Regions from separate parts of the Saccharopolyspora phatthalungensis genome, predicted to be linked through region 2. Evidence: riboswitches for the same ligand, from Rfam matches in the RefSeq annotation. Region 2 holds a riboswitch; each other region holds the start of a gene.
The links. Region 2 has a riboswitch for glycine ahead of gcvT (glycine cleavage system aminomethyltransferase GcvT). Riboswitches for the same ligand answer to the same signal wherever they lie in the genome.

Region 1 (10,564 bases), 600 kb from region 2:
CGCGAACACTGCCCGTCGCAGGTCGTGTTGCACGTCGAGGGCCAGCCGCCCAGCGCTGTAGCGGCGAACGAACGCCGAAGCGAAGCGGAACGCGCCGAGTGTGACCAGTGCGATCACGATCCACCACAGGCGGTCGGTGGTGCGTGCGACGGCGTCGTCGACCGCGAGTTTGGTCAACAGCGGAACCAGCGCCTCCAACCCGACAGCCGTGACGGAAGCCCCCAAGGCCAATGTCAGGGAGACGGGATGCCGACGGCCGGCGGCAAGGAGGCGACGGATCCAACCGCCGGCCGGAGGGCGGGGATTACCGGAATCGCTCACCCTGCCAGGTTATGCCGCCCGACCGACCACGCAGACCGACCGAGCCGGTGCGACCCTCGGCAAACGGGGGAGCTGGTGAAAGCTCACCAACGGCCTTGTGCGGGCGGCGGATCTCAGTGACGTCGACCCGCGACGGGCAGGGTCGGGCGTGTCAGGTGATGTCGCGGCGACGGCTGACGAGCCAGCCGCCGGCGACGAACACGGCGGTGTAGCCGACGAAGGTGAGCAGGCTCGCCCACCAGGGGTGGCCGTAGCTGCCGCCGAAAAAGAGGTGCAGGAACTCGAAGGCGACCCGTGGCGTGTTCGGCTCGTCTGGCCCGGCCACCGCGGCGACGAACAACGGCACCGCCAGGTTCGAGACGATCCCGTTCCCGGCCGCTCCGGGCAGGTAGGCACCGACACCGGCAGCTGGGGATTCGATCAGGCTCAGCGACAGGATGAACTCGACCACGAATTTGTAGACCAACGGGACGATGATCGCGAGCACGGCGTTAGCGACCAGCGCGCCGAACCCGACTCCGAGCAGCGTCCACAGCACCATTGCGAACACCCCGGCCGCGCCGACGCTGAGCCAGTCGGCCAGGCTGCCGAAATCGCCGAAGTCCTGGCCCGCCCCGAGCAAGCCGCCCAGGCTTGCGAACAGTACGTTCGCGAGACCGTAGATCAGACCGATGCCCGAGCATGCGATCAGTTTCGCCACTAGCACGGCACCTCGCGGGTTGCCGGTGAGGTAGGTCGTCGTGATGCTCTTGTTCCGGTACTCACCGGCGAACGCCATCGCCCCGAAGAGCGCCGCGAAGATCGTGCTGAAGTTCGTCGACATCGACACCGAGAGCAGCCCGAGCGGCAGCGATCGGTCGTACTGCTGCACCATGTCGATGAGCGCGACGATGGCGGTGCCCAACCAACCCGCGCCGAAACCGAGCAATGCCACCGGGATGAGCAGCGCCCACCACAGGCTCGTGGTGAAGATCTTGCGGAACTCCGCCTTGACCAGCCCGCCCATCAGGCGTTCCCCCCGAATCCGCGGCCGTCTGGTGCGGCCCACTGCGCGTCGCCGTGCTGTTGGACACCGGTGTATTGGCCGCTGGTGAGCTGGAAGAACAACTGCTCCAGGCCGATCCGTTCGTCCTGCATGCCGTACAACGCGATCCCGGCATCCAACGCGAGATCCGCGACCGCGCGGGAGTCGGCGCCGGTCACCGCGATCCGGCCGTCCGGGAGGTACTCGATACCGAGCCCGGCTTCCTGCAGCTTGTCGACGAGCCTGCCCGGGTCGGCGGCCTGCACGAGGGCCCTGGAGCGCTGCGCGGCACGAAGCTGATCGAGGTGGCCGTCGAAGACGCATTGCCCGCGGCTGATGATCACGAGCTGGTCCACGGTGTGCTCGATCTCCCGGAGGAAGTGGCTGGACATCAGCACCGTTCGACCACTCGAGGCGAAGGCCTTCAGGAAGTTCCGCAGCCAGGCGATGCCCTCCGGGTCCAGCCCGTTGGCCGGTTCGTCCAGCACTAACACCTGCGGGTCGCCGAGCAGCGCGGTGGCCAATGCAAGGCGCTGCCGCATGCCCAGCGAGAAGGCGCCCGCCTTGCGCCTCGCGGCGGCGGACAGGCCGACGAGCTCAAGCGCGCGGTCCACCTGCGCGTCCGGCACGTTCATCGCGGCGGCGTAGCACTGCAGGTGGTGGCGGGCGGTGCGGCCTGGGTGGAAGCTCTGCGCGTCGAGGACGGCGCCAACCACCTTCGCCGGGTTCGGTAGCTGGTGGAACGGGAGACCATTGATCGTGGCCGTGCCCGAGGTCGGCGTGACCAGGCCGAGGAGCATCCGCAGCGTCGTCGTCTTGCCCGACCCATTCGGACCGAGGAACCCGGTCACCGCGCCGGGCCGCACTGTGAAACTCAGGTCCTGTACCGCGTTGACCGGCCCGAAGCTCTTGCTGAGACCCTGCACAATGAGCCGGCCACTGCCGTCGTGCACACGCCCCTCCATCGTCACCTGTTCAGCCGTCGGTCCCCATCCTGCCGGACACGCACCGGTGCTCAGGTGCGGAGTCGTCGATTTCCCAGGTCGTTCTCAGCGGTATCGCGGCCGCAGCCAGCGGATCGACCGGTCGATCACGGATGCCGGGTAGATCTTGCCGCGATCGGTTTCGAAGTGGCGGCTCATCGGCAGCGGGAGCCGCGACCCGGTGGCCAGATCGGGGCGAGCTCGTTGGTGTCCCCGTCGCTCGGCCCGGGACCGGTCGAGGGAACGATCTGCCCCGGCATGACGGCGACGTACTTCGCCGTGTCCGCGATGCTGCGCCACAGCTTGCGGCGCACCGATTCGAGGCGCGGGCCGAGGGCGTGCGCGGGTTGCCCGGAATGGTCACCGAAGAGTTGCCTGTGCGCGGCCTCCCACACTGTGCACGGCCAAGGCCGACTACGCAGCGTGCCTGGACACGAGGGGCATCGGCCGTCCTCGTCTGGGAGGTGTTTGTCGAGTAGGGCGCGCAGGCCTTCGGTGAGCCGGTAAAGCTCGGAGCGTGCCAGCGGCAGCAGCACCTCTGGCGCGTCGTCTGCCGCAGCCAGGTCCAGCCTGTCGAGTCGATCGAGGACAGCTTGTCGCAGCGCCGGATCCGTCACGTCATCTCCCACCGTCGTCGAGCGTTTCGGGTTCGTCGGTTTTGTCGGCGGAGATTGCGGGGATACGAGCACCCCGCACTGACTCCAACGGGTGACATCGGCAGTCGGAGTGCACGCCTGCACGGGCATCTCCCGATGCTCACCCCATCGAGTGGTTATCGATTCGGCCTTAAATTGGCGGCAGTGCGACCGCTCGCGTCGTCGGCAAACGGGCGATCGTGTCCTACACTGACAGTGGCGGCCTGCTCCCGGTGACCCCCAGGCTGGTTGAGCGGGCCGCCCCGTTCGGCTGTTTGACGCTTTCACCTGTTCGGTGAATTGTGTCCGGTGCGTTCCCGGATTGCGTTTCTAGATCATGCTGCGGACGCGCTTGCGTTCCCAAGTCAAGTCGACGCCCGCCCCCATCCGGCCCAGTGCGGCGCAAGTCGTTGCGAACAAGGGAACCTTCCTGCCCCTTGTGACAGGAAGGTTCCCTTGCTCGCGGTTGTCGGCGATCAGTGCAGGACGCTGCTGATCGGGGTGCTGGTGAGTCCGTGTGCCTCGGCGACCGGCTCGTTGACCAGGTGGCCGTCGTGGGTGTTGAGGCCACCTGCGAGCGCGGCGTCCGTGCGGCAAGCCTGCTGCCACCCCTGGTCGGCGATGCGCAGCACGTACGGCAACGTAACGTTGGTGAGGGCGTGCGTCGACGTGTTCGGGACCGCGCCCGGCATGTTCGCCACGCAGTAGAAGACCGAGTTGTGCACCTGGTAGGTCGGGTCGTCGTGCGTGGTCGGGCGAGAGTCGGCGAAGCAGCCACCCTGATCGATCGCGATGTCCACCAGCACGCTACCCGGCTTCATCTCCGAAACCAGGTGGTTGGACACCAGCTTCGGCGCCTTCGCGCCGGGGATCAGAACGGCACCGATGACCAGGTCGGCAGCCCGCACAGCCCGCTCGACGGAGTAGCGGTTGGACGTCACAGTGCGGATCTGGCCGTGGAAGTCGCGGTCAATTTCGCGGAGCTTGTCGACGTTGGTGTCGAGCAGTTCGACATCGGCACCCATGCCCAGCGCAACGCGTGCGGCGTTGAGTCCGGCGACGCCACCGCCGATCACCACGACCCGCGCCGGGTGCACGCCGGGAACCCCACCGGGCAGCACGCCGCGCCCACCGCAGGGACGCATCAACGAGTAGGCGCCCACCTGCGGGGCGAGGCGCCCGGCGACCTCACTCATCGGCGCAAGCAGCGGCAGACTGCCGTTGGCCATCTGCACCGTCTCGTATGCGATACCGGTGACCCCGGACTTCAACATCGCGTCGGTCAGCTCGGCCGAAGCGGCCAGGTGCAAGTAGGTGAACAACACCTGGTCCCGGCGCATGCGCGGGTATTCCTCGGCGATCGGTTCCTTGACCTTGAGGACCAGCTGGCCCTCCGCCCACACCTCCTCGGCGGTGGGCAGCACCTTCGCGCCAGCCGCGAGGTAGTCCTCGTCAGGGATCGAAGATCCCGCGCCGGCGTTCGTTTCGACGAAAACCTCGTGTCCACGGGAGGCCAGCTCATGCACACCAGCGGGTGTGATCGCGACCCGGTATTCGTTGTTCTTGATCTCGCGCGGCACTGCGATCTTCACGGTGGCATGTCCTTTCGTTCCTGTTGCGCATAACGATCCGCCGCCACTGCCAAAGGCGCATCATTCCCGCCGAATGAGATTGCCCCGGCCGCATTGTGCTCGCAGCACAATGCCCTCTGACGAGGCGAATCGAGGCAAAAATGCGAGGCGAAACGCGCATCGGAGGTGCGGTCTGACAGGAAGGTTCCCTTCCTCCCATGCACCTCGGCCGCCCCCGCGACGGCAGGAACCCGCCCCGCAAAACGTGAGAGGAAGGTTCCCTTCCACGCCGCACCGAGGAGTGTCCTTGCCCGGCGGTGACAGAAAGGTTCCCTTGCTCTGGGGCGTGTCCGCGCATCCGCGGTGACAGGAAGGTTCCCTTCAGCTGATCCGCTGTCGCGCGGCTCATCGCGGTGGGAGTGACAGAAAGGTTCCCTTGCTCTCAGCCGTGCTGCGCCCAGCGGTCGGCCAGCAGTTGTACGAGCAGTGCTGAGCGGACATCGGGGTCTTCGAGGTCGATGTCGACGTGTTGGGCGAGCCGCTTCATCCGGTACCGGAAGGTGTTCGGATGCACGCGCAACTCCCGGCTCGCCTGTCGTGGATCGCCGGGATGGCGCAGCCAAGCGTGCAGGGTGGCCAGGTACTCCGTGCCCTGCATGCGGTCGTGTTCGCGCAGCATCGGCACCGGCCCGAGGGTGCCGATGCCGGCATCAGTCGCCGCCCCGGCCATCCGGCTGAGCACCAGCAGGTGCCAGTTGTCCTCGTACACCGCCACCCGATCCTGCAACTGGCCGGTGCGCAGCAGACTGATCAGCTCCTCGGCCTGCGATCGGGATTGCGGCAGTTCAGCGACCGCTACCGCGGTGCCTACCGCGATCAGCGGGCGTGGCGACACGTCGTGGGATATGAGCGCTTGCCGCAGATCCGGCCACCCGCCGGTGCGGGCCCGGTCGGGCACGAGTGCGTAAAGCATGGTGCCGATCTCGGTGACCAACGGGCGCCGTCCGATCCCACGTGTGATCCATTCCCACATCGCCAGCCGATGCCCCTCCGCTGGGCCTGCGGACGACGGCATTTCAATGGCCACGACCCGATGGGTCTCGCTGGGCACCGCTAACTCGTTGGCGGCAGCCCGCCATCCTTCACCGCCCTCCAGCAGCACTCGGACCTGCTCGGCGGATCGTCGTCGCTCCGCGTCTGCCACGGCCCGCCACCGCAGCAATTGCAGTGCGACCAGCGGCGCGGTATCGGCGAAGGCGGTGGAGCGTTCTTCCGAGACCTCACCGGGCACCACGGCCCACATCGAGCCGAGCAGTTCGCCGCCCATCCGGATCGGCACCACAAGCCGCGGCAACGTACCGTCCTGCTGGGCGGGCACGAAGATCGCCGAACTGCCCTTGCTGATCTGCCGGAACGTGCCGCGCGCCCGGAACTTGGCGAGCACATCGTCGGGCTGCTTGCGACCCATGATCGTCGACACCCGCGCCGAATCGGTGAGGTCTTGCCGGGCCGAATACGCCAGGACCTGCGAATGCGCATCCTCGATCGTGACCGGCGCATCCACCACGTCGGCCACCGCATCGGCGAGCCGGAACAAATCGCCCACCCCGCTGCTGCGCGTGTCTTCTTCGATGCCCGTTCCGGCCAGCGCGGCACGTATCAACCAAACCAACTGCGCCCAAGCGGTACCGGGCCGAACCTCGACCAGGGCCACCCCGGCCCGCTCGGCTGCGGTGGCCACGGCGTCATCCGCGGCGATCGGCGGTTTCAGCAGCACCGCTGCGGCGCCCTGCGTACCGCAAACCCGCGTCAGCTCCACCGCTTTCTCGCGACCCGTGACGGCCACACCAAGGACGAGATCACCGCCCGCCGCAGTCGGCGGCTGATCGGGCTCGGCGATGACGACATCCCCTACGCAGACGGTCGGGTCCGGGACGATCACGGCGCGCAGCAGCGTCGGCCCGACCCGCTCGACCAGCGCCCGGATCTCCAGCATCCCCGGCCTCCTGATATCGGGGGCCGCCACGGGTCGAAGGGGGAGGGCATTGACACCAGGGCTGGCCCGTTTATCGTTGCTGAGCACATCGACAATCGCATACCGGCCGTTGACCCCGTGCGGGAGAGACCCTGCGAGCTCGCGCCGAGCCGCCAGGGCGCCGAAGGAGCAAGACTCCCCACAAACTCTCAGGCATCCATGACCGTTCGGGCGAGGCAACTCTGGAAAGCGTGCGTCCTCGTTGACGCTCCACCCACGGTGCAAGCCGCGACAGCCACGGCGAAGCTCTCAGGTTCCGCAACAGAGGGGGAGGCCCAGCAACTGGCATGCCCGTGCCCCGACAGCGATGGAGCCTCCCGAGATGTCTCTGCCTGCCCACCTGCGTTACACCGAAGAGCACGAGTGGCTTGAGGACCGCGACGAGCTGGTCCGGATCGGCATCACGCAACACGCCGCGCAAGCGCTCGGCGACATTGTCTATGTGCAACTGCCCGAGGCCGGCAAGCAGATCGAAGCCGGCCAGGCCTGCGGCGAACTCGAGTCCACCAAATCCGTCAGCGACCTGTTCGCGCCGGTGACGGGCGAGGTCGTGGCCATCAACGAGTCCGTCGTGGACGACCCGGCGCTGGTCAACGCCGACCCGTTCGGCGAGGGCTGGCTGCTCGAAGTGCGCGCCACCGCAACCGGTTCGCTGCTCACCGCCGAGCAGTACGCGGACCTGGTCGCGGAGTAGCGGGGGCAGGCGAGGCAGGAGGCGATCAATGGCGATCAGTGTCTTCGACCTGTTCTCGGTGGGCATCGGGCCGTCCAGTTCGCACACCGTCGGCCCGATGCGCGCAGCGAAGCTGTTCGCGCAACGCCTGCACAGCGCGGGCCGGTTGCCGCAGGTCAAGAGGATCAAGGCGGAACTGTTCGGTTCGCTCGGGGCGACCGGGCACGGGCACGGCAGCCCGAAAGCGGTGTTGCTTGGTCTGGAGGGGCACAGTCCCGAGACCGTCGACCCGGCGGCCGTCGAGGACCGTGTGGTGGAGATCAAGCAGACCGGGCGGCTGCGCCTCGACGGGGTGCAGGAGATCCGGTTCACCGTGGACCGCGACCTGGTGATGCATCGGCGCAAGTCCCTGCCGTTGCACCCCAACGGGATGCGGTTCACCGCGACCGGCACCGACGATGCCCCGCTGGAAAGTGCGGTGTTCTATTCGGTGGGCGGCGGCTTCGTCGTCGACGAGGGAGCCAGCGGAGCCGATCGGATCAAACCGGACGAGACCGCGGTGCGCTACCCGTTCCGCACCGGTGCTGAACTGCTGACCCGAACCGCCGAGTCAGGGCTGCCGATCAGTGGTGTCATGTTGGCGAACGAGCTGTCGTGGCGCGACGAAGACGCCGTGCACAAGGAGCTGCTAGGCATTTGGCAGGTCATGCGGGAATGCGTGGATAACGGATGCCGCAAGTCCGGCGAACTGCCCGGCGGGCTCAAGGTACGGCGTCGGGCGGCGGAACTGGCCGCTTCGCTCACCGATCGGGACGACCCGTTGGAGTGGGTCACGCTCTTCGCACTCGCAGTGAACGAGGAGAACGCGGCCGGTGGGCGGGTGGTGACCGCGCCGACGAACGGGGCGGCGGGGATCGTGCCCGCGGTACTGCACTACTACATGCGGTTCGTGCCCGGCGCTGACGACGCCGGTGTAGTGCGGTTCCTGCTCGCGGCGGGCGCGGTCGGTGTGCTGTTCAAGGAGAACGCGTCGATCTCTGGGGCCGAGGTTGGCTGTCAGGGCGAGGTCGGATCCGCGTGCTCAATGGCCGCCGCGGGGCTCGCCGAGGTGCTCGGCGGAACCCCGAGCCAGGTGGAGAACGCCGCGGAGATCGCGATGGAGCACAATCTCGGGCTCACCTGCGACCCGATCGGTGGTCTGGTGCAGATCCCGTGCATCGAGCGCAACGCGGTCGCGTCTGTGAAGGCGATCACGGCGGCGCGGATGGCACTGCGCGGCGACGGCACCCATTTCGTCTCGCTGGACAAGGTGATCAAGACGATGCGGGAGACCGGCCGGGACATGAAGGTCAAGTACAAGGAGACGGCACGCGGCGGTCTGGCCGTCAACGTCATCGAATGCTGACCACGCCGCGCGACCGGTGAGCATGGGAACTTTCCTGTCACCGGTCGCGCCCAGCACTCCTGCGGCGCGGGGAACGTTCTTGCGCCCCCGGCCTTGGCCCCGGTGAGTTTGTTCCTCGAGATCCGTTTCTCGGAGTGCAGGGCGTATCTGAAAACCCGGAAGCCGACGCCCACCTGAAGATCCGTACCCGACCCGCGTACTCGGCTCGCGGACGGTGTGACAGAAAGGTTCCCTTCCTCCCAGCGTCCCCGGGGTCGTGGGCTGGGTTTGGCAGGAAGGTTTTCTTGCTCGTTCGCCGGGCACCAACTCGGTGCTGGTTGACAGGAAAGTTCCCATGCTGTCAATCGGGAGGGCACAATTTGGTTGTGTGCAATTTAGTTTTGCGCTATCTTGTTCGTGTGGCTGACTCGCAGTTGACCTTGGATCGGCAGGTGTGCTTTGCGCTTTACAGCGCTTCGCGGGCGTTCACCGGCCTGTACCGGCCGTTGCTGGCCGAGCTCGGCCTGACGTATCCGCAGTACCTGGTGATGTTGGTGCTGTGGGAGCGCGGGTTGGTCACGGTGAAAGAGCTCGGCGCCGCGCTGCGGCTGGATTCCGGCACGTTGTCGCCCTTGCTGAAGCGGCTAGAGGCACGCGGTTTGATCACGCGGCAACGCAGCGCTACGGACGAGAGGTCTGTGGCCGTGGCATTGACAACGGACGGCTCGGAGCTGCGGGAGCGGGCTCAGCGCATCCCCGACCGGATGGTGTCCGGGACCGGGCTGGAGGTCGACGAACTGGCCCAGTTGCGGTCCACATTGGAGCGCCTGACGGTCGCGCTGGATGCGGCACAGCGAGAGGCGGAAGGCAAGCAGGAGGTAGGACGATGACAGTGCTCTACACGGCAGAAGCGACGGCGACCGGTGCCGGTCGGGACGGGCGGACTCGTTCCTCGGACGGGGTTATCGACCTCGACCTCGCGGTGCCTAAGGAACTGGGTGGCGCCGGTGGCGCCGCGACCAACCCCGAGCAGCTCTTCGCCGCCGGGTACGCGGCGTGCTTCCACAGTGCGCTGCAACTGGTGGCGCGCCGAGCCAAGGCCGATATCGCCGATTCGTCGGTCACGGCCCAGGTCGGCATCGGGCGCAACGGCGGCGGATTCGGCCTCAGCGTTGCTCTGGTAGTCGACCTCCCCGGCGTGCCGCGCGAGCAGGCGCAGGAACTCGCCGCCGCAGCTGACGAGGTCTGCCCGTACTCGAACGCGATTCGCGGCAATGTCGAGATCGAACTGCGGGTGGCCTGATTCAAGCGAACAGCACGTAGATCAGGCCAGAGCAGCCGGCCAGCACCGAAAGGGCGGCCACCGCGGCGGGCAGCGCGCCGCCTGGCAGCGGGGTCTCCGCGTGCAGCCTGCGTTCGTTGCGGAGGTGTCGGCGCCAGACAAGCCAGCTGATGGTGATCCCGAGCGGCAGCGTGAGCACACCGCAGGCCGCGGCCGCGATCGTGCTTTCGTGTCCGATTAGCCGCAGCAGCACCAGCATGCCGGCGACGAAGGCAAGCGTGGTGCGCAGCCAGGCCAGGGTGGTGCGCTCGACCTGCAGCCCGGGATCCCAGGGGCCAGTGGGGCGCTCCACGTCAGAGTCCCGTCACGAACAGCAGGACGCAGGCGGCGACGCCGACCGCACCGAGCCCGTAGCCGAGCACCGGTGCCAGCCGTGGCGCGGGCAGCGGCCGTCCGCGCCGCAGGGCTCGTTCTGTGACCATCCACCGCGTGAAAGCCGTTGCGCTGCTAAGCACCCCGGCGAGTAGCAGTAAGATCGCCAACGCGGTCCGGAATGGACTCGGTCGGTCGGTGACCGCGTTCAGGGCCTCGATGCCCACACCGCCCGCCATCAGGGCGAGTGCGGTGCGGATCCAGGCCAGGAAGGTGCGTTCGTT
Region 2 (10,564 bases):
GTTGGGCCACTTCGCGGAGCTTCGCGTTGTCGTCGTCATTGAGCCGCAGAGTCATAGCCATGCGACGATGGTATCGCTTGGTAGCAAGCGATACCACCGCCCCCGAGGTGTCGACAACGGCCCCCAACTTCTTTCGCCGGGGGCCGTTGCTGGGGGTCGATCAGTGGCTCTTGCCGCCCTTGCCGAAGAACTTGTTCTTGACCTGGTCGATCTTCTCCTTGTTCTTCGGGCCGGAGGCGTACTTCTTGGCCTGGTCGATCACCTTGCGGCCCTGCGGGCTGTTGGCGAAGTCGGCGACCTTCTTGAACAGAGACATCGTCGCTCCCGGCGGATCGGAGTCACGGCTGTCACCAGGCTACCGACAAAACGGGCACGAATCAGCCGAGCACTCCGCAAGCTCACTCCGTCCGCTTCGGTCTCCGCGCTTCGGCGTCACTCGTCGACCCCTTCCGGCGGAGGCACCGGGCCATAGTCACCCTCTATCGGCCCACTTAGGCGCTTGACCAGTTCGGGATCGGTGTAGACGAGTGCTGTCGCCTTCCATTCATGCACGGTCTGGCTGAGCGGAGCCCAGCTTCCGAGTTCCGCGGACGCGCGGAAGGTTTGCGCGAAATCCAGGGCGAATTCGGAGCGTTCACCGGATGGCAGCAGGGCCACCCAGGGGAACTCCTCGGAGAGCATGTCGATCAGCTCGTCCGGCGACAAGTGTTTGAACGCGGCGCGAACCGCGCGCGCCGCCGTCGCGGCACCTTCCGAAGCGCCGACGGTCCGGTCCTCGCGGGTGAGGATGAGCGGCGCACCGTCCCGACGGCGGATCCGCACATCGCCTTGATCGACTAATTCGGCGACTCCCTTAGGGTCGCGCTGCACTTCGCTCCACTGCACCTCACGCATGACCCCATTCTGAACTTTTTCAGAACTTCGCCGCAAGTCGGTTCGAGATCACTCGCCCGTCCGGTTGACTGGGTCACGTTCGGTTCGTAGCGTCCTGTTCGCACAATCGAATACCGCGCCGATGACGTCGTGCGGGAGAGACTCCGACTCCTCCGGGGGCGGAGCGCCGAAGGAGCAATACTCCCCAGCAAACTCTCAGGCACCGGCACCGCACGGCACCAGGCGACACGGAGAAAAGCAGAAGCGCACGCTTCTCGCCCACGGTGCAAACCACCCCCTGGAGGGTGGTGAAACTCTCAGGCCAATGACTCCGGGGAGACCGCCCGACCAGCGCAAGCCCGCGCAGGCCGGGGTCGAGGCGCCCCCGATAAGGTTGGGCGCAGTGAGCTGACCGGCCCTCGACTGCCGACCGGCGCCCACCAGGAGGAGTCTCACCCATGTCGTCGCCACGACAGACGCCCTTGCACCACGTGCACGAAGCCCTCGGGGCGACGTTCACCGAATTCGCCGGCTGGCGGATGCCCTTGCGCTACTCCGGTGACACCGCCGAGCACAACGCGGTGCGCAACGGCGCCGGCCTGTTCGACCTGACCCACATGGGTGAGATCCGGATCAGCGGGCCGCAGGCCGCCGAGGCGATGGATTACGCACTGGTCGCGAACGCGTCCGCGATCAAGCCCGGCCGCGCCCGCTACACGATGATGTGCAACGCCGCCGGGGGCGTGCTCGACGACCTGATCGTCTACCGGCTCGGCGAGCAGGAGTTCCTGGTGGTGGCCAACGCGGCGAACGCCGCCGTGGTCTCCGCCGAACTGGCCGAGCGGGTCAGCGGCTTCGACGCCGAGCACCACGACGTCTCCGCCGACTACGCGCTGATCGCGGTGCAGGGCCCCAACGCGGTCGCCATCCTCGCGCCGCTGACTGACACCGACCTCGCCGAGGTCAAGTACTACGCGGGCTACCGCAGCCAGGTCGCGGGCAAGGACGTGCTGCTGGCGCGCACCGGTTACACCGGCGAGGACGGCTTCGAGCTGTTCACCGCGCCCGGCGACGCCGAGGCGGTCTGGCAGGCCCTGACCGAGTCCGGCGCGCCGCACGGCCTGCGGCCCGCCGGGTTGTCCTGCCGCGACACGCTGCGGCTGGAGGCGGGCATGCCGCTGTACGGCAACGAGCTCTCCGCCGACCTGACGCCGTTCCACGCCAACCTCGGCCGGGTAGTCAAACTCGACAAGCCCGGCGACTTCGTCGGCAAGGCCGCGCTGGCCGGCGCCGCCGAGAAGCCCACCGAACGCACGCTGGTCGGGCTGAGCACTCAGCAGCGCCGAGCGCCCCGGCACGGTTACCGCGTGCTGGACGCCGAGGGCGCCGAGATCGGCGTCGTGACCAGCGGCGCCCCGTCCCCGACCCTCGGCCATCCGATCGGGATGGCCTACGTCGACCGAGACCACAGCGAACCCGGCACCCAATTGCAGGTCGACATCCGCGGCACGAACGTCGCGGTGCGGGTCGTCGAGCTGCCGTTCTACCGCCGCAATGCCTGACGAGATCGAACCAGGAGGCAACACCATGTCGACACCGGACCTGTTCAACGACCAGCTGGCCGCGGTGGATCCCGAGGTGGCGGCGGCGGTCGGCGCCGAACTCAACCGCCAGCAGACCACGCTGGAGATGATCGCGTCGGAGAACTTCGCACCGCAGGCCGTCCTGGAGGCGCAGGGCTCGGTGCTGACCAACAAGTACGCCGAGGGCTACCCGGGCCGCCGCTACTACGGCGGCTGCGAGCACGTCGATGTCGTCGAGCAGCTGGCCATCGACCGGGTCAAGGAGCTCTTCGGCGCCTCCTTCGCCAACGTCCAGCCGCACTCCGGCGCACAGGCCAACGCGGCGGCGATGTTCGCGCTGCTCAAGCCCGGCGACACCATCATGGGCCTGGACCTGGCGCACGGCGGCCACCTCACCCACGGCATGCGGATCAACTTCTCCGGCAAGCTCTACAACGTGGTGCCCTACCACGTGCGGGCGGACGACCACCGCGTCGACATGGAGGAGGTCGCCCGGCTGGCGCGGGAGACCAAGCCGCAGCTGATCATCGCGGGGTGGTCGGCGTACCCGCGGCAACTGGACTTCAAGCGGTTCCGGGAGATCGCCGACGAGGTGGGCGCCTACCTGATGGTCGACATGGCGCACTTCGCCGGGCTGGTCGCCGCCGGGCTGCACCCCAACCCGGTGCCGCACGCCCACGTCGTCACCACCACCACCCACAAGACCCTCGGCGGCCCGCGCGGTGGCGTGATCCTGTCCTCGGACAAGGAGTTCGCCAAGAAGTTCAATTCCGCGGTGTTCCCGGGGCAGCAGGGCGGGCCGCTGGAGCACGTGATCGCCGGCAAGGCGGTGTCGTTCAAGGTCGCCGCCTCGCCGGAGTTCGCCGACCGGCAGCGCCGCACCGTGGAGGGCGCTCAGATCCTGGCCGAACGGCTGCTGGCCGCCGACGCCAGCAAGGCCGGGGTGCAGCTGGTCTCCGGCGGCACCGATGTGCACCTGGTGCTGGTGGACCTGCGCGACTCCGAACTGGACGGCAAGCAGGCCGAGGACCGGTTGCACGAGATCGGCATCACGGTCAACCGCAACGCGGTGCCCAACGACCCCAGGCCGCCGATGGTGACCTCCGGGCTGCGGATCGGCACCCCGGCGCTGGCCACCCGCGGCTTCGGCAAGGAGGACTTCACCGACGTCGCCGACATCATCGCCGAGGCGCTCAAGCCCGGCTTCGACGAGACCACCAGCGCCAAGCTGCGTGCCCGCGTCGAAGCACTCGCCGCGAAACACCCGCTGTACCCCAACCTCTGAAGTGAGGACTTGTCCCGACAAAGCACGGATGTGGATCTTGTAGGGCGGGGGCGTTGTCGCCCCATCGCGGGTCGGCGAGGCTCTTGGCATGACGATCTCGCTGGACGAGCTGGTCGCGAAGGCACTCGACCGGAGTGCGCCGACCCGCGATGAGGCACTCGCCCTGCTCACCGAAGACCTCGACGTGCTGGACGTGGTGGCCGCCGCCGGGCGAGTGCGTCGGCACTTCTTCGGCCGTCGCGTGAAGCTCAACACGATCATCAACCTGAAAAGCGGGCTGTGCCCCGAGGACTGCAACTACTGCTCGCAGCGGCTGGGGTCTTCCTCGGACATCTTGAAATATTCGTGGATCAAGCCCGATGAGGCCGCCGAGGCCGCCGACCGGGCGGCGCAGGCCGGTGCGAAGCGGATCTGCCTGGTGGCCAGCGGTCGCGGACCCGGGCAGCGCGACATCGGCCGGGTCGCCGAGATGATCGAGGCGATCAAGACTCGGCAACCGGACGTGGAGATCTGCGCCTGCCTGGGTCTGCTCGGGGAAGGCCAGGCCGACCGGCTGCGCCAGGCCGGGGTGCACGCCTACAGCCACAACCTCAACACCAATGAGGCCCGCTACGCCGACATCTGCTCGACGCACACCTTCGCCGACCGGGTCGACACCGTGCGGCAGGCGACCGGCGCGGGCCTCTCCCCCTGCTCCGGGGCGATCTTCGGCATGGGCGAGTCCGATGCGGACATCGTGGACATGGCCTTCGAGCTGCGCCAACTAGACCCGGACTCGGTGCCGATCAACTTCCTCATCCCGATGGAGGGCACCCCGTTGGGCACCGACTGGCACCTCACCCCGATCCGCTGCCTGCGGATCCTGGCGCTGTTCCGGTTCTTCTTCCCGGACGTCGAGGTCCGCCTGGCCGGTGGCCGCGAGATCCACCTGCGCGGCATGCAACCCCTGGCGCTGCAAGTCGCGAACTCGATCTTCCTGGGCGACTACCTGACCAGCGAGGGACAGTCCGGTGTGGACGATCGGGACATGATCGCCGACGCGGGGTTCATCGTCGAAGGCACCGACGAGCAGACCCTTCCGGCGGCCCGCCACGACCTAGTCGCGATCCGCCGCCGCGGCGTCGGCACCGACCAACCGGCCAACGCTTGACTCAGGGCTCCAACTGGGCACGCAGCCAGTCGTGGAACTCGCCGATGTGGTGTTCGGAGGGCACCAGCACGCCGCCGTCGGCGTAGGCGCGGGAACTCATCGCCGGTTGACAGCGTTCGCAGGCGTCGAAGTCCTGCTGGTTGACCCGGTGGAACAGCTCGACCGAATGCGACACGTCGTGCCCCGCTTCCACGACCTCTGGCGCGTAGAGCCAGTCGCACTCGACGATCGTGCGGTCGGCGGCCAGCGGGAACATCCGGTGCACGATCACGTGGTCCGGCACCAGGTTCAGGAACACCTGGGGCCGGACAGTGATCGCGTAGTACCGGCGGTCGTGCTCGTCGCCAACGCCTTCCAGCCGCCCGAACCCGCCGCTGCCGTCCACCGTGAACCCGTCGACGTCCTCGCCGAACTCGGCGCCGTGGCCGACGTAGTACTGGGCGGCGTAGCCGTCGGCGAATTCCGGCAGGACCTCGGTGAGTTCCGGATGGATCGTGGCGCAGTGGTAGCACTCCATGAAGTTCTCGATGATCAGCTTCCAGTTGGCCCGCACGTCATAGCTGATCCGGCGGCCCAGGGCGAGCCCGTCCACGCCGTAGCCGCCGATCACGTCGTCGCCGCCGAGCCGTCCGGAGACGGCCGCGATCACGGTGTCGTCGAAGGACGGCGGCTCGTCGGCCAGGCACACCCACGCGTAGCCGAGCCATTCCCGTAGGGCGACGGGGATCAGCCCGTATTTCGTCCGGTCGACGTCCGGCATCGAAGTGAGGTTCGGTGCCGCGATCAGCTTGCCGTCGGTACCGTAAGTCCAGGCGTGGTAAGGGCATTGGAACGCGCGCTTGACCTGCCCGGTGTCCGCTACGCACAGCCGCGCGCCGCGGTGCCGGCAGATGTTCAGGAACGCTCGCAGGCCGCCGTCGCGTCCCCTGGCGATCAGCACGCTCTCCCGCCCCACCTGGACGGTCCGGAACTGCCCGGCCTCGGCCAGGTCGGCGGTGCGCACGGCGCAGAACCACATCGCGCCGAAGATCCGGTCCTGTTCCAGGGAGAACAGCTCGGGATCGGTGTAGTAATGACCGGGCAACGTCGAGATCAGGCTGGACGCCTGGTCCGTGGTCGTCATGGTGTCCCTTTCAACTGCGCAAACGCTTCATCTCGGGGTCGAACAGCGGCTCCTCGGCGACCACCGCGGGCACCTTCTCGCCGAAGTACTCGATCTCCACGGGGGTGCCGGGCACTGCGTGCGAAGAGGGCAACCAGGCGTACGCGATGCTTTCGCCGATGCTGTAGCCGTATGCCGCGCTGGTGACGTAACCGACCGGTGCCCCGCCCGCGTGCACGGGTTCGGATCCCATGACCACGGACGTCCGGTCCTTGATCAACAGTGGGCTCAGCTTGCGCCGGGCCTCCCGCCCCTCCAGCGCCGCCCGGCCCAGGAAGTCCTTGTCCATCCGGACCGCGAAGCCGACACCGGCCTCGAACGGATCGTGCTCGGTGGTCATGTCCGCGCCCCACGACCGATAGCCTTTCTCCAGCCGCAGGCTGTTGAAGGCGCTCCGACCGGCGGCGATGACGCCGTGCTCCTGCCCGGCGTCCCACAGCACGTCCCACAGCTTGCGCCCCTGGTCTGCCTCGGCGTAGAGCTCCCAGCCAAGTTCGCCCACATAGGACAGTCGCATCGCGGTCACCGGGACGCCGCCGATGAACGCGGCCTTGTTCCGGAAGAAGCGGAAGCCTTCGTGGGAGAAGTCGGTGCTGGTCAGGGACTGCACGAGCGCACGCGCCAGCGGGCCCCAGACACCGACGCAGCAGGTTGCGCCGGTGATGTCCCGGACCTGGACGCGGCCGTCTTCGGGCAGCTGCCGCCGCATCCAGTCCAGGTCGAGGTTCCCGTTGGCGCCGACCTGGAAGCGCTGCTCGGACAATCGCGCCACGGTCAGATCGCTGCGCACGCCACCGGCGGCGTTCAGCGACAGCGTGTAGGTGACCGAACCGGGTTTCTTCGCGAGCTGGTTGGTGGTCAGCCACTGCAGGAATTCCAGCGCGCCGGGCCCGGTGACTTCCAGCCGTTTGAGCGGGGTCATGTCGAACAGCGCGACCCGCTTGCGGGTGACCAGCGCTTCGGCCCCGGCGATCGGCGACCAGAACCGCGAGGCCCAGGCACCGCGGGCGGGCACTTCCTCGACCTCCGGCAGCCCGGCGTTGGCCGCGTACCAGTGCGGGCGCTCCCAACCCGCGGCTTCGAGGAATTCCGCGCCGAGTTCTTGCTGCTGCTCGTAGAACGGGCTCGTCCGCATCGGCCGCGGCTCCTGCCCGGGTTCGAGCGGGTGCAGGATGTCGTAGACCTCGATGAAGCTTCGGCTGCTGCGCGCATGCACGTACTCGGGGCTGCGCTGGGCGGACTCGAACCGGTTGAGATCGCACGAATGCAGGGACTCTTCCGGCTGCCCGTCGACGAGCCACTGCGCCATCGCCCGAGCCACCCCGGCCGAGTGCGTGATCCACACGGCCTCGGCAACCCAGAATCCGCGCAGGTCGGGATGTTCGCCGAGCAGCGGCATCCCGTCCGAGGTGAAGGAGAACAGCCCGTTGATTCCTTCGACGACCTCGGTTTGGGCGAGTGCCGGCAGCAGCGAAACGGCTTCCTCCCACCCCGGCCGGAAGTCTTCGGCGGTGAACGGCTCGATCGACGGCATCACCGAGGTCTGTCCCGGGGCGCGGATCTCGGCGGGGTCCACCGTCATTGGTCGGTGCCCGTAGTAACCGATGCCGATGCGGTCGACGTGTTCCCGGAAGTACAGGTCGCCGTCCTGGTGTCGCAGGATCGGCAGTCCGGCCTCGGCGCGCTCATCGTTGCGCCCGGCGATGTCGGCCAGCGTCCCGGTCTTGGCGTACTGGTGCGCCATCGGCACCAGCGGTATGTCCAGGTCCACCAGCGCACCGATGCGCGGCCCCCACATGCCGACGCAGGAGATGACGATGTCGGCGGGGAACCGGTCCTGCTCGGTCACGACCGCGGACACTCGCCCGTCGCCGCGCGCGATGGAGACAACGCGCTGCCCGGGCAGGAACCGCGCGCCCCGCGCCATCGCGCGCCGCGCCTGCGCCTCGGCGGCGCGCACCGGCTTGGCCAGCCCATCGGTAGGAATGTGCAGCCCCCCGTGGATTCGCGCGACATCCACCAGCGGGTGCATTTCGACGCACTCGGCGGGGCCGAGCAGGTGGCTTTCGACGCCCCACGAGGTGAGCCAACCGTGCCGCCGCTTGACCTCGTCCCACCGCGCCGCCGAACCGGCCACCTCAAGCCCGCCAAGCTGGCGGAAACACCACTCGCCGTCGAGGTCGAGGTTGCGGTACTTGGCCGCGGTGTAAGCCGCGAACCGGGTCATGGTCTTGCACGGGTTGGCCTGGAAAACCAGGCCCGGCGCGTGGGAGGTGGAGCCGCCGGTGGCGAACAGCGGCCCCTGTTCGAGGACGGTGACGTCGGTCCAGCCGCGTTCGGTGAGCTCGTCGGCGAGAGCACAGCCGACGATTCCGGCTCCGATGACGACCACGCGGGGTTGGTTGCCCATGAGGCCTCCTGGGTGGGTGCGTCGACGCCGGCAGCACGAGGACACCGGCTCCAGAAGCAGCAGGGGGATGTTGCGCGATGCGCGCCAAGTTTCGTTACGAGCAACACGGTCGCCGGAAGCCCCCGGGCCCGTCAAGAGCGCGCGGCCGGATTTTTGGCCGTGTAACACGGATGGACGCCTCGGCGGCGTGTCCGTGCCAACACGCGGCTAACGCTGAAGGGTGTGTCGCGCGAAACATCAAAAAAGTACCGCGATCCTCTTGACGCGCCCGGGACCCGAGCCGCACATTGTTGCGCATTGCACTCCGTGTTCTGGATAGCGCAACGGAGGTCCTTGATGTTTCAAGCCTGCCCCCTGTCCGAATTGCCGCCCGGCGAGTCCGTTCGCATCGAGGCGCATGTCCCCATAGCGGTGTTCAACGTGGATGGCGATCTCTACGCCATCGACGACACCTGCAGCCATCAGGACGCTTCGCTGTCCGAGGGCTGGGTGGAGGACTGCCGGGTGGAGTGCCCGCTGCACGCGGCGGCATTCGACCTGCGCACGGGCCTACCGTGCGGGCTGCCGGCGAAGCGTCCGGTGCAGACCTACCCGGTCGCGGTCGCGGACGGGATGATCTACGTCGAGACCGAAGCGCAGGAAGTCGCATGAGGGCGGTCGCGATCGTCGGCGCGTCGCTGGCCGGCTGGCGAGCGGCGCAAGAGCTGCGCGCGCAGGGTTTCGAAGGCCGGATCGAGCTGATCGGCGAAGAAACCCACCGCCCTTACGACCGACCGCCGCTGTCGAAGGATTTCTTGTCCGGCGGCCTCGGCGCGAAAGACCTTGCACTGGCTGAGGAAACCGATCTCGCGGAGGTAGCCGCGACTTGGCGCCTGGGCCGACGAGCGGTCGCACTGGCGCCAAGCGACGGTGTGATCGAACTTGACGACAGCACGCGTTGCCAGGCCGACGGCGTGGTGATCGCGACCGGCGCGACCCCGAAGACGCTGCCAGCCATCCCGCCGGGGGTACACACCCTGCGCACGCTCGACGACGCGCTGGCGTTGCGCGACGATCTGCGCCCGGGAGCGAAGGCGGTGATCGTCGGCGCCGGTTTCGTCGGCGCCGAGGTCGCATCGACGTGCCGGAACCTCGGCCTCGACGTCACCGTGGTGGAGGCGCTGGAAGTGCCGCTCGCGCCCGTCGTCGGCCCCAAGCTCGGCGCGGTGTGCGCGGCCCTGCACGCGGACCACGGCGTGCGGCTGCTCTGCGGAACGGGGGTTGAGCGACTGCACGGAGAACAGCGGGTCACGGCGGTGGAGCTGACCGACGGCACCGTCCTGCCGGCCGACGTGGTGGTGGTCGGCATCGGCGCGCGCCCGAACACCGACTGGCTGCACGGCTCGGGCCTGACGGTGTCGAACGGCGTGCAGTGCGACGCCGGGGGCGTCACCGACCTGCCGAACGTGGTAGCCGTGGGGGACGTGGCCAGCTACCGCACCCCTAACGGAGCTCAGCGGTTCGAGCACTGGACGACGGCGATGGAACAACCGGCGACGGCGGTCCGCAACCTCCTCGCCGGACGCACAACGGCGAACTTCACGTCGGTGCCGTACTTCTGGTCGGAGCAGTACGGAGTCCGAATTCAGTTCGCCGGACACGCGCGCCCGACCGACCGGATCGCGATCGTCGACGGAGCCCCGGACGATCGCCGCTTCGTAGCGACGTTCCACCGCGAGGACGAGACCACCGGTGTCCTGGCGATGAACAACCCCAAGCTGTTCACCAAGCATCGCAGACAACTGATCGCAAAGCCCACGGCACCGGTCAGCTGACCGCCGCCTCGGGACGCGAGCGGCGCGTTTCGCCCGCCGGGTCCCGCTGGGAGGGGATAAGGTCCCGGAGGTGTTCGCGATGCTGGGCGGGCAGCGCCTTGCCACCTGGTCGCGGTCTTCGGTCGATGTCCACGGTGGACGGTGGGATGAAGACGGGTCTGCCCTCGCGCATCTGGATCTCCCACCGCTGACTGTGCACGGTCCGGTGATGGGAGCCGCACAGCATTGTCATGTTGGCCAGTTCGGTGGGGCCACCATCGATCCAGCTCACGACGTGATGCGCGTCG
Region 3 (10,564 bases), 2.3 Mb from region 2:
ACTCCGGCGCGGCGGTGCGCTCGGGCAGTGGTTCGCTCAGACAGTCCACAAGGCCACTCCCAGGACGACTGCTGCGACCGCAGGCGGGGCCATGCCCAGCCACCATGCCGCCGAGGACGTTCGGCGCGACTCGCCGAGTTCGGGCATCGCACCGCTCCAACCCCGCGAGACCATCGCCAGGTGCACGCGTTCGCCACGCTCGTAGGACCGGATGAACAGGGTTCCGATCCCGCGTGCGGTCGCGCCGACCTGCCACAGGAACCGCGGATCGTGGCCTCGGCAGATGCGCGCGATCCGCATCCGCTTGGCCTCGTCGACGATCACCTCCGCGTAGCGCAACATTAGCGTGATGATCGTGATCAGCAGCCGCGGCGCCCGCAGGCGCTGCAAGCCGACCACGATCTCCCGGGGCGCGGTCGTGGCTGCCAGCAGCAGCGACGCGGCCAGGCCGAGCGTGCCCTTGACCAGGATGTTCCAGCCCGCCAGCAGCCCCTCGGTGGACAGCGCCAGCCCCGCTACCTCGGTGGTCGCGCCGCCCGCGGTGAACGGCAGCACCAGCGCGAGCACCACGAACGGCACCTCGATCAGCAGCCGGCTGGTCAGCCAGCGCGGCGGAATCCGGGCCACCAGCGCCAACCCGATCAGCAGGACGGCATACCCGGCGAACGCCCAGAAGACCTCGCGCGGCGTCGCGACCACGCACAGCACCAGCAGGAAAGCGGCCACGATCTTGACCTCGGGCGGCAGGCGGTGCAATACCGAATCACCGGGCAGGTGCAGCGCACTGGCGTGACCGGCGCCCACCGTTACTCGCCTCCGGTCCGGCGGCGCAGGCCCCAGAACAAGCCGCCGGCGGCCCCAAGCGTGACGGCCGCCCCGATAACGCCGGCCAGACCGGTCCAGCGGTCATCGCCGCCGACGGTGTAGTCGGCCAGCGGCCCCCCGGAAAACACGTGTTTCGTGACGTTCTGCGCGATGCAGTGGCCTTCCAACCGCTCGCCCTGCGCTGTCTGGACCACGGTGCAACCGCGCTGGGTCACCGAGTCCAGGCCATCCGGGGCGGAATCCGCGAAATAGGCCACTCCGCCCGCGATGACGAGGACGAACAGCCCGAACACCAGCAGGAAACGCCGACGCGGGACGCTCATCGAACGGCCTCCTTAGCTTGCTTCCCGGTGCGCAGCAGGTGGATCAGGTCTGGTCGGGCGGCGGCGACGGCACCCACTGTGACAGCTGTGATCACGCCCTCGCCGATGCCGATCAGGCAGTGCACCCCGACGACCGCGAGCGCGGCGGTGCCGGTGCCGTAGCCCGCGGCACCGCCGATGGCGTATTCGAGGACGAAGCCGCAGGAGGCGGCCACGGTGTTCACCCAGGCCGCGACGAAGGCCGTCACCAGCAGCCCGGCCCGGCTGCGCGATGCGTAACGGCGTAACGCGAGCGCCACCAGGTAGCCGATGGCGGTGCCGATCAGCGCCATGTTGGTGATGTTCGCGCCGAGCATGGTCAGCCCGCCGTCGGCGAACAGCAGCGCCTGCACGACCAGCACGATCGCCACGCACAGAGCGCCGACCCACGGCCCGGCCAGGATCGCCGCCAGCGCCCCGCCGAGCAGGTGGCCGCTGACACCGGGCAGTACCGGAAAGTTGATCATCTGAACGGCGAAGACGAACGCGGCAACGAGCCCTGCCATCGGCGCCGTTCGGTCATCGAGGTCGGCCCGCGCGTTGGCCAGCGCGACGGCCAGCCCGGCGATCGCCACGACCGCGAAGAGCAGCGCCGTCGGTGCGCTGAGCAGCCCGTCACTCATGTGCATGGCGAGCGTGGTGGTCGGCACGTCGCGTTCCCCCTCCTGGCCGGAACAGCTGCGCATCGAGGGTAGTTGCCGCAATGCCGTTATCACCAGTAGTTGGCAGGAGGTCTAGATCGCAGTTCGGCGAGAAAAAACCGTCGGCCCGGACAAAATTCCCGGGCCGACGGTTCAAGTCGTTCGATTAGTCGCGGACGGCCAGCGCCAGCTCTCCGTTGGCGTCCCGTTCGGCGTCCAGCACCTTGTCGCCGAGCAGCGTCGCGACCTGCGGTTCGAGAAACACCCGAACGCCGGATTCCTCGATCACCTCGTCGCCCTCCTGTGGCTGGTCGGTGATCGACGCCTGCAGCCCTTCGTCGGCCGGCGCAATGCGCAGGCCCGAACCTTCCGGAGAGTCGCCGCCGACGAGGACAAGCTTGATGACCTCCACGGCGCTCTCACTGATCGTGAGCATGTGCTCCACTCCCTCTCGGAGCTTTTCAGATGAAGGGGCCACCGTGTCATCCGGTCCAGCCCGGGCGCAAACCGAAACCTGATCGGCGTGTCGCATCTGCCCCGAGCACCACAACGCCCCCAGCCGCAACTAAGGGCCGGGGGCGCTGCGGGCGGTCACACCTGGTAGGCGTCCAGCGGCGGGCAGGAGCAGACCAAATTGCGGTCGCCACGCGCACCGTCGATGCGCCGCACCGGCGGCCACACCTTCACCACATCGGTGCCCAACGGGTAGGCCGCTTCCGCACGGGAGTAAGCGTGGTCCCAGTCCTTGGCCAGCGAGGCCGCCGTGTGCGGGGCGTGCACGAGCGGGTTGTCGTCGGCCGGCCACTGCCCGGCGACGACCTTGTCGATCTCGGCCCGGATGGCGATCATCGCCTCGCAGAAGCGGTCCAGCTCCGCCAGGTTCTCGCTCTCCGTCGGCTCGACCATCAGGGTGCCGGCCACCGGGAACGACATCGTCGGCGCGTGGATGCCGTAGTCGGCCAGCCGCTTGGCGACGTCGTCGACGGTGATGCCGCTGGTCTTGCTGATCTGCCGCAGATCGAGGATGCACTCGTGCGCCACGAAGCCGCCCTTGCCGGCGTAGAGCACCGGGAAGTAGCTGTTGAGGCGGCGGGCGACGTAGTTGGCGGCGGCCACCGCGGTCAGCGTCGCGCGGCGCAGACCGTCGGCGCCCATCATCCGCACGTACGCCCAGGAGATCGGCAGGATCGAGGCGCTGCCCCACGGGGCGGCGCTGATCGGACCGACGCCGGTGGCCGGTCCGGCCGCCGGCTGCATCGGGTGGTTCGGCAGGAACGGCGCCAGGTGCTCGCGCACGCCGATCGGACCGACACCCGGACCGCCGCCGCCGTGCGGGATGCAGAACGTCTTGTGCAGGTTCAGGTGCGAGACGTCGGAACCGAACTTGCCCATCCGGGCCAGGCCGATCAGGGCGTTGAGGTTCGCGCCGTCGACGTAGACCTGGCCGCCCGCATCGTGCACGAGGCCGCACACCTCGCGCACGGTGTCCTCGTACACGCCGTGCGTGGACGGGTAGGTGATCATGATCGCGGCGAGGTCGTCGGCGTGTTCGGTGACCACCTCGCGCAGGTGTGTCATGTCGATGTTGCCGGCGTCGTCGCAGCGCACCACGACCACCCGCATCCCGGCCATCACCGCACTGGCGGCGTTGGTGCCGTGCGCGCTCGCCGGGATCAGGCACACGTCCCGGTCGGCGGCACCCCGGCTGTGGTGGTAGGCCTGGATCGCCAGCAGGCCGGCGAATTCGCCCTGGCTGCCAGCGTTGGGCTGCAGGCTCACGGCGTCGTAGCCGGTGACCTCGGCAAGCCAGGTCTCCAGGTCCTTGACGATCGACAGCAGCCCTTCGGCGTCCTGGGCGGGCGCGAACGGGTGCAGCGAACCGAACTCGGGCCAGGTGATCGGCTCCATCTCGGCCGTCGCGTTGAGCTTCATCGTGCACGAGCCCAGCGGGATCATGCTGCGGTCCAGCGCGATGTCCTTGTCGGACAGTTGCCGCAGGTAGCGCAGCAGCGAGGTCTCGGAGCGGTGGGTGTGGAACACCGGGTGGGTGAGGTATTCCGAGGTGCGGGACAGCGCCTTCGGCAGCGCGTCCGGGGTCTCGGCGTCGAGCTCGTCGATGTCGACGCTCGCGATGCCGAATGCCTGCCACACGGTCGCCAGGTGCGCCCGCGTGGTGGTCTCGTCGCAGCTGATGCCGACATGGTCGGCGTCCACCCGGCGGAGGTTGATGCCGCCCCGGCGGGCCGAGGCGACGACGTCATCGGCCTTGCCCGGCACCTTCGCGACGACGGTGTCGAAGAACTCCCGGTGCAGCACCTCGATCCCGCCGCGGCGCAACTGCTCGGCGAGCACTGCCGCCATCCGGTGCGCGCGGGTCGCGATCGACCGAAGCCCGGCCGGGCCGTGGTACACCGCGTACATCGACGCCACGACGGCCAGCAGCACCTGCGCGGTGCAGATGTTGCTGGTGGCCTTCTCGCGGCGGATGTGCTGTTCGCGGGTCTGCAGCGCCAACCGGTAGGCCTGGTTGCCGTCGGCATCCACGCTCACCCCGACCAACCGGCCCGGGAGTTGCCGCTCAAGTCCCTTGGCCACGGCCATGAACCCGGCGTGCGGACCACCGAAGCCGATCGGCACGCCGAAGCGCTGCGTGCTGCCGACCACCACGTCCGCACCGATCTCGCCGGGCGAACGCAGCAGCGTCAGCGCGAGCAGGTCGGCCGCGACGACGACCTTCGCGCCGCGCCGGTGTGCCTCGGCGATGATTTCCTCCTGGTCGCGCACCGCACCGGAGGCGCCCGGGTAGGACACCAGCGCGCCGAAGAACTCGCCCTCCGGCAGCGCCTGCGCGCCTGGAGACAGATCGGCGACGACGACCTCGATGCCCAACGGCTCCGCGCGGGTCTCGATCACCGCGATGGTCTGCGGCAGCGTGTCGGCGTCCACCACGAACCGGGGCGACTTCGACCGGCCCGCCCGGCGCGCCAGCGTCATGCCTTCGGCCGCGGCGGTGGACTCGTCGAGCATCGACGCGTTCGCCACCGGTGCCCCGGTCAGGTCGGCCACCATCGTCTGGAAGTTCAGCAGCGCTTCGAGCCGGCCCTGCGAGATCTCCGGCTGGTATGGGGTGTACGCGGTGTACCAGGCGGGGCTCTCCAGCACGTTGCGCCGGATCACCGGCGGCGTGATCGTGCCGTGGTAGCCCAGCCCGATCATCTCGGTGTGCGGGTGGCAGCGGCGCGCCAGCGCGCGCAGTTCGGCCAGCGCCTCCGCTTCGGTGGCCGGCTCGGGCAGCGCGAGTTGCAGGTCGCCTTCCCGGATGGTGTCCGGCACGGCGCTCTGTCCCAGCTCCTCCAACGAGCCGACGCCGATCACGTCGAGCATGTGGGCCAGCTCGGCCGGCATCGGCCCGACGTGCCGGTCGGCGAACGGCGTACCGTGCTCCAGGGCGGCCAGTGGGATGCGGTCGTGGGTCACGTCGGTCATCGCCAAACCTCAATCATCGCGGCGAACAAAGGGCGGCAGTGCAGCCGCGGCTGCTCTGCTCTCCCCCTCTGTCACTGTCCGCGAAGCGAACGCCTGAGAGCTTCACCCGGAGCCCGGGCTTGCACCGTCGGCGGGATGCACCACGGCCGTGGTGCGCCCTCTTTCCAGAGGTATCTCGCCCGTGCGGTCCAGGTGGCCTGAGAGGTTGACGGGGAGGCTTGCTCCTTCGGCGCCGACCGCGGCCGAAGCCGGGGCCGGACTCTCCCGCACGGGGTCGGCGATGTAAGCGGCAGCTTACCCGATCAGCCGGCCACATAGGACCCGCGATGTCACCCGCCGCACACCGCCCGGTCGGGCACCGGGCCGGGATCAGCCGGTTTCGGCCTGTCGGTCCCGCCGCCGACGGGACAACTCGTCGTCGACCGCCGGTGCCAGTTCGCCGCCATCGGCCCGTTCGGCCGGGAAGTCGTGGATCGTGCCGCTGATCTCGCGCATCGCGCCGCTGACGGCGATACCGAACACCCCTTGGCCACCCTGCAACAGGTCGACCACCTCCTCGGCAGAGGTGCACTCGTAGACCGTCGTCCCGTCGCTGAACAGCGTGAGCCGCGCCAGGTCCTGCACGCCTCGGTTGCGCAGGTGCTCCACCGCGACCCGGATGTTGTGCAGCGACACCCCGGTGTCCAGCAGGCGCTTGACCACCTTGAGCACCAGGATGTCCTTGAACGAGTACAGCCGCTGCGAGCCGGAACCGGCGGCGCTGCGGATGGACGGGCCGACCAGCTTGGTGCGCGCCCAGTAGTCCAATTGGCGGTAGGTGATGCCGGCGATCTGGCAGGCGGCCGGGCCCCGGTAGCCGACCAGCTCATCTGGTAGCGAGGCGTCGGGGAACAGCTCGCCCTGCTCCGCGGCAGCATCCCGGTTGGGTGCTTCCTCGACCACGCCTGCCTCCCCTCGTCCGGCACCAAGCCGACGACGACGATCACCAGCGCCCGAATCATCACGATCCAAGGCCGCGAACACCGCCCAGCGGCCGAATCACACCGGAGCAATTCGCGTAACTTGACGGTATGCCCGGCCCGCGGGGAGGTCAACGCGACGCGCGGACACCCGGACGACCCGGCCCCCGCCTGCGGGCGCAAGCGGGGGCCGGGATGTCTCGTCGGGCGGATCGGCAGGATCAGGTGTCGGCGCCGCGGAAGTCCTCCGGCGATACGGAGTCCAGGAACTCGCGGAACTTCTCCACCTCGTCTTCCTGCTCGTCCGGGATGACCAGCCCCGCTTCGTCCAGCACCGATTCATCGGCGTGGATCGGTACCCCGATGCGCAGCGCCAGCGCCACCGAATCGCTCGGCCGCGCCGAGACCCGCACATCCCCGTCGAACACCAGCTCGGCGAAGAAGGTGCCGTCCTGCAGATCGGTGATCCGCACCTGTTCCAGGTCGCGCCCCAGGGCGCCGATAACGTCCTTCAGCAGGTCGTGAGTCAGGGGTCTTTGCGGCCGCACGCCCTGTTGCTCCAGTGCGATGGCGGTCGCCTCGACCGAGCCGATCCAGATCGGCAGGTAACGCTCGCCGTGCGCCTCGCGCAACAGCAGAATCGGCTGGTTTGCTGGTAGTTCAACTCGCACGCCGACGACGCGCATCTCGCTGCTCATCGTCACATCGCCTCCTCCAGCGCGCCGAAGCGTGACATCCCCGTCGAGGATCGCGCACCGACGCCTCCGACGCTACCCGCGATACGGCGGACACGCCCATCCCTGATAGCGGTCTGGTCGACCACCGAATTCGCGGCCTTCCTGCCGGGTGCATCTGGCCCGAACCGCTGGCTGAGCTCCTCATCGAGCATTACCCAGCACGATACACCGCCCACCGGCCGGTGAAACCGGTGCGGAGGAAGGCACTGGGACGGAGAAACCGGTTGCGACGTTGGGAAATTCCCCGCGCGAGGACGCAGTTGATCTCGGCTGCGCAGTACCTTGACGCGCCAGCGGGGCGACGCCGCCTCGGCGTCGCCCCGCTGGCAGATCGAAAAATCGTTTCCGAAGCCCTCAGCGGGCGCCTGGCCCCCCATCGATCGGGCCGGTCAGGAACACCAGTCGAAACTTCCCGATTTGCACCTCGTCACCGTTGGCCAGTACCGAGGTGTCCACCGGTTCCCGGTTGACGTAGGTGCCGTTGAGGCTGCCGACGTCGACGACCACGAAGTCGTTGCCCTCGCGCCGGAACTCGGCGTGCCGACGGGAAACCGTGACGTCGTCGAGGAAGATATCGCTGTCCGGGTGCCGCCCCGCGCTGGTGGTCTCCCGGTCCAGCAGGAATCGCGATCCCGCGTTCGGGCCGCGCTTGACCACCAGCAGGGCGGACCCTGCGGGTAGCGCATCGACCCCGGATGCGGCGGCGGGCTCCGGGGACGCACTCTCGGTGCTTTCCGGCTCCGAGAGGAAGGGCCTGAAGACCGAGGTGGTCTCCGGTGACTGCTCCGGCGGAACGTCGCCGAAGCCGCTGTTTTGGCTCACCTGAGCTCTCCTCTACGCGGATAGATCGTGCCAAGTATGTGCCCAACGTACCGTGCTGGGACAGGCACGGGGCGCGCGACTCCCGACATCTTTCTCCCTCGCCCCGACGGGCCGACGATCATGCCTGGTCGGTTAGCTTCCGGTAGCCCTCGGCGTCGAGCAGGCCCGTCAGCTGGGCTGGGTCGGCGAGCCTGAGCTCGACCATCCAGCCGTCATCCAGCGGCGCCGAGTTGACCAGCTCGGGCTCGTCCTCCAACTGCTCGTTGCGGGCCACCACCTCGCCGGTCACCGGGGCGTAGATCTCCGAGACGCTCTTGGTCGATTCCACCTCGCCCATCGGGTCACCGGCGGCGACCTGCCGACCAAGCTCCGGCAACTGAACGAACACCACGTCGCCCAGTTGCTGCTGGGCGTAGTCGGTGATCCCGATGCGCACCCGGTCCTCGGCGGTGCGCCGAACCCACTCGTGTTCTTCGGTGTATTTGATCTCGTCCGGGGCCGTCACCTGGTCCCGCCTTCCTGGTCCGCTGGTGCTGTGGATCACCGGCCACGGTGGTTCGCGTGATCGGTCCGGCGAGCGTATTCACCATGCCGCGCGGGCCGCAAGGCGACCCCGCAACGGTTCGGCTAAACCGACTTGGAGCGTGCCTGGTGGACCGCCGCCACGACCTGTCCGAGGTAGAGGATGCCCGCCCACAGGTAGAGCGCGCCGCCCCAGCAAGTCAGGGCGTAGGCGATCGGACGCGCCACATCGGACAGCGGGAAGTCCTCCTGCACCAGCAGCAACAGCGGGAACGCGTACATCAGGCAGAAGGTCGCGGCCTTGCCGAGGTAGTGCACGTCCGGCGGTTCGTAGCCGTGCCAGCGCAGCACCGGCAGGCACAGCGTCAGCACCACGTCGCGGATGATGAGCGCGGCGGCGACCCACCAGGGCACCACGTCGCGCAGCACGAAGGCGACCAGGGTCGCGACGATGTAGAGGCGGTCAGCGGCGGGGTCGAGCAGTTCGCCGATGCGGCTGTACTGGTTGAGCCAGCGGGCGAGCTTGCCGTCCAGCCAGTCGGTCAAGCCGCTGATCACAAGGACCAGCAGGGCGAGCAGATCGGCCTTCGGGCCGAGCAACAGCCAGAGGAACACCGGAACGCCGGCCAGCCGGATCACGCTAAGCAGGTTCGGCAGTGTCCACCAAGGATCCGCCCACACGCCGGCGGCGGCCTCCCGGATCCGGGCCATGCCGGGATCGGGGCGCCCTGCCGAGGGGTCCTCGCCCGCCGGGCCGGGATTCATCCCGCGGCTCCCGCTCGTGGTGTCGTCCGTGGTGCGCTCAGCATCCTGCACCACGAGCCTCCCCTGAGTGGTTGAGCGTCTTGCCCCGTTTTCGGGCGCAACCTGTGCGTCCCTACTGGATCAGGGTCTCACATTCATCGCACAACACACTGGGCGGCCGGGTGCCGCGGAGCAGGTCGATCGGGTCACGCTGCGTAGCGGGAGCCCGCCTGGGCCGCCGGTTGCGAGCTAGGCACGCGTGCGGCTCCAGCCGCGGCGGAGGAGGTCGGCATCGGTGAGGAACCTGGCCCGACCGCGGTCGTCGACGCCCGCCCAGCGGGCCCCGGCGGAACCCTCAAGCACATACGAATGGCCGCCGCTCCACACCACGCTGCATGGCGCGGTTGGCAGTTCGGCGGCCGAGGAGCCGTCGCGGGATTCGACCCGGGCGGCGGAAGCCTCGGGGGCGGCAGCCTGGGCGGCGGTTGCCTGGGTATGCAGGGCCGGTTCCGTGCTCATCGTTCGTAGCACCTCCGATTCGTTTGTCGGCGCGATGCGTGCCGGCGTTAGCCCGATCTTCGACCTCGGCTCGATTGTGGGCGTCCGAATACGCTCTGTCGCGCGGATTCCCCCTTGTAGAGACAAATGGGCACATTGCGTCGCCGAACTGCACACCGCACGGGCACGGCTGTCGGCGCGGCTGAAGACCGATTGCCGTTCATCCGATCATCCGTGTTTCGGCTGTGACAAACGTGTTTCGCGGTGTCAGGGTCGGATCGGCCTGCGCGTAACCGGCACCGTCGCGAGTTGTGCGGGCCGGGGATCCCAGCGCCGACCGCGACTGGCGGACCGGGACGCTCACCGGACGGCGGCAGCCTCGAACGACCTGTGACCCTGGCGTCACGCAAGGTAGTGCGGTAGGACCACAGGCAACATCGGCGCGTGTTGGAGGTATGTGGTCATGGGTGCCTATGCCGAGGCCTACCGGCGGAGTTTGACCGACCCGGGGGGTTTCTGGCTCGACGCGGCGGCCGCGATCGAATGGGAGCAGGCACCGTCGCGGGCCTTGGACGCAACCGCTGATCCGTTCTTCCGGTGGTTCTCCGACGGCGTGCTCAACACCTGTTTCAACGCGCTGGACCGGCACGTCCGCGACGGTCGCGGCGAGCAGACGGCGCTGATCTGGGACTCGGCGATGACCGGCGAGGTGCTTCGCTGGACGTATCGGGAGTTGCTGGACCGGGTCGCGTTGTTCGCTGGGGCCTTGCGGGCGCAGGGCGTGGCGGCGGGCGATCGGGTCGTGATCTACCTGCCGATGATCTCCGAGGCCGTCGTGGCGATGCTGGCCTGCGCCCGCATCGGGGCGGTGCACTCGGTGGTGTTCGGCGGCTTCGCGCCGAAGGAATTGGCGGCGCGGATCGACGATGCCCGGCCGACCGTGATCGTCGCGGCGTCGTGCGGCCTGG

Region 1: another riboswitch for glycine. It lies ahead of gcvH (glycine cleavage system protein GcvH); the one in region 2 lies ahead of gcvT (glycine cleavage system aminomethyltransferase GcvT).
Region 3: another riboswitch for glycine. It lies ahead of gcvP (aminomethyl-transferring glycine dehydrogenase); the one in region 2 lies ahead of gcvT (glycine cleavage system aminomethyltransferase GcvT).

The regions. Positions count from the first base shown of each region.
Region 1 covers NZ_JACHIW010000001.1:2,952,704-2,963,267, forward strand. The annotation lists gene BJ970_RS13630 (ABC transporter ATP-binding protein) at 1-321, opposite strand, end outside; gene BJ970_RS13635 (ABC transporter permease) at 473-1,327, opposite strand; gene BJ970_RS13640 (ABC transporter ATP-binding protein) at 1,327-2,298, opposite strand; gene BJ970_RS13645 (hypothetical protein) at 2,484-2,945, opposite strand; gene ald (alanine dehydrogenase) at 3,440-4,555, opposite strand; gene BJ970_RS13655 (PucR family transcriptional regulator) at 4,977-6,530, opposite strand; glycine riboswitch at 6,641-6,745, shown strand; glycine riboswitch at 6,746-6,844, shown strand; gene gcvH (glycine cleavage system protein GcvH) at 6,892-7,263, shown strand; gene BJ970_RS13665 (L-serine ammonia-lyase) at 7,292-8,647, shown strand; gene BJ970_RS13670 (MarR family winged helix-turn-helix transcriptional regulator) at 9,046-9,516, shown strand; gene BJ970_RS13675 (organic hydroperoxide resistance protein) at 9,513-9,929, shown strand; gene BJ970_RS13680 (YidH family protein) at 9,931-10,260, opposite strand; gene BJ970_RS13685 (YidH family protein) at 10,262-10,564, opposite strand, start outside.
Region 2 covers NZ_JACHIW010000001.1:3,555,340-3,565,903, reverse strand. The annotation lists gene BJ970_RS16490 (ribbon-helix-helix domain-containing protein) at 1-61, opposite strand, end outside; gene BJ970_RS16485 (hypothetical protein) at 161-316, opposite strand; gene BJ970_RS16480 (hypothetical protein) at 433-894, opposite strand; glycine riboswitch at 1,017-1,115, shown strand; gene gcvT (glycine cleavage system aminomethyltransferase GcvT) at 1,332-2,435, shown strand; gene glyA (serine hydroxymethyltransferase) at 2,461-3,741, shown strand; gene bioB (biotin synthase BioB) at 3,830-4,891, shown strand; gene BJ970_RS16460 (aromatic ring-hydroxylating oxygenase subunit alpha) at 4,893-6,014, opposite strand; gene BJ970_RS16455 (GcvT family protein) at 6,025-8,463, opposite strand; gene BJ970_RS16450 (bifunctional 3-phenylpropionate/cinnamic acid dioxygenase ferredoxin subunit) at 8,800-9,114, shown strand; gene BJ970_RS16445 (NAD(P)/FAD-dependent oxidoreductase) at 9,111-10,277, shown strand; gene BJ970_RS16440 (HNH endonuclease signature motif containing protein) at 10,270-10,564, opposite strand, start outside.
Region 3 covers NZ_JACHIW010000001.1:5,829,215-5,839,778, reverse strand. The annotation lists gene BJ970_RS26660 (energy-coupling factor ABC transporter ATP-binding protein) at 1-49, opposite strand, end outside; gene cbiQ (cobalt ECF transporter T component CbiQ) at 37-804, opposite strand; gene BJ970_RS26650 (PDGLE domain-containing protein) at 807-1,148, opposite strand; gene BJ970_RS26645 (energy-coupling factor ABC transporter permease) at 1,145-1,873, opposite strand; gene BJ970_RS26640 (HesB/YadR/YfhF-family protein) at 1,995-2,264, opposite strand; gene gcvP (aminomethyl-transferring glycine dehydrogenase) at 2,420-5,314, opposite strand; glycine riboswitch at 5,489-5,591, opposite strand; gene BJ970_RS26630 (MerR family transcriptional regulator) at 5,684-6,256, opposite strand; gene BJ970_RS26625 (bifunctional nuclease family protein) at 6,495-6,971, opposite strand; gene garA (glycogen accumulation regulator GarA) at 7,365-7,832, opposite strand; gene gcvH (glycine cleavage system protein GcvH) at 7,951-8,337, opposite strand; gene clsA (cardiolipin synthase ClsA) at 8,460-9,065, opposite strand; gene BJ970_RS26600 (hypothetical protein) at 9,348-9,617, opposite strand; gene BJ970_RS26595 (propionyl-CoA synthetase) at 10,060-10,564, shown strand, end outside.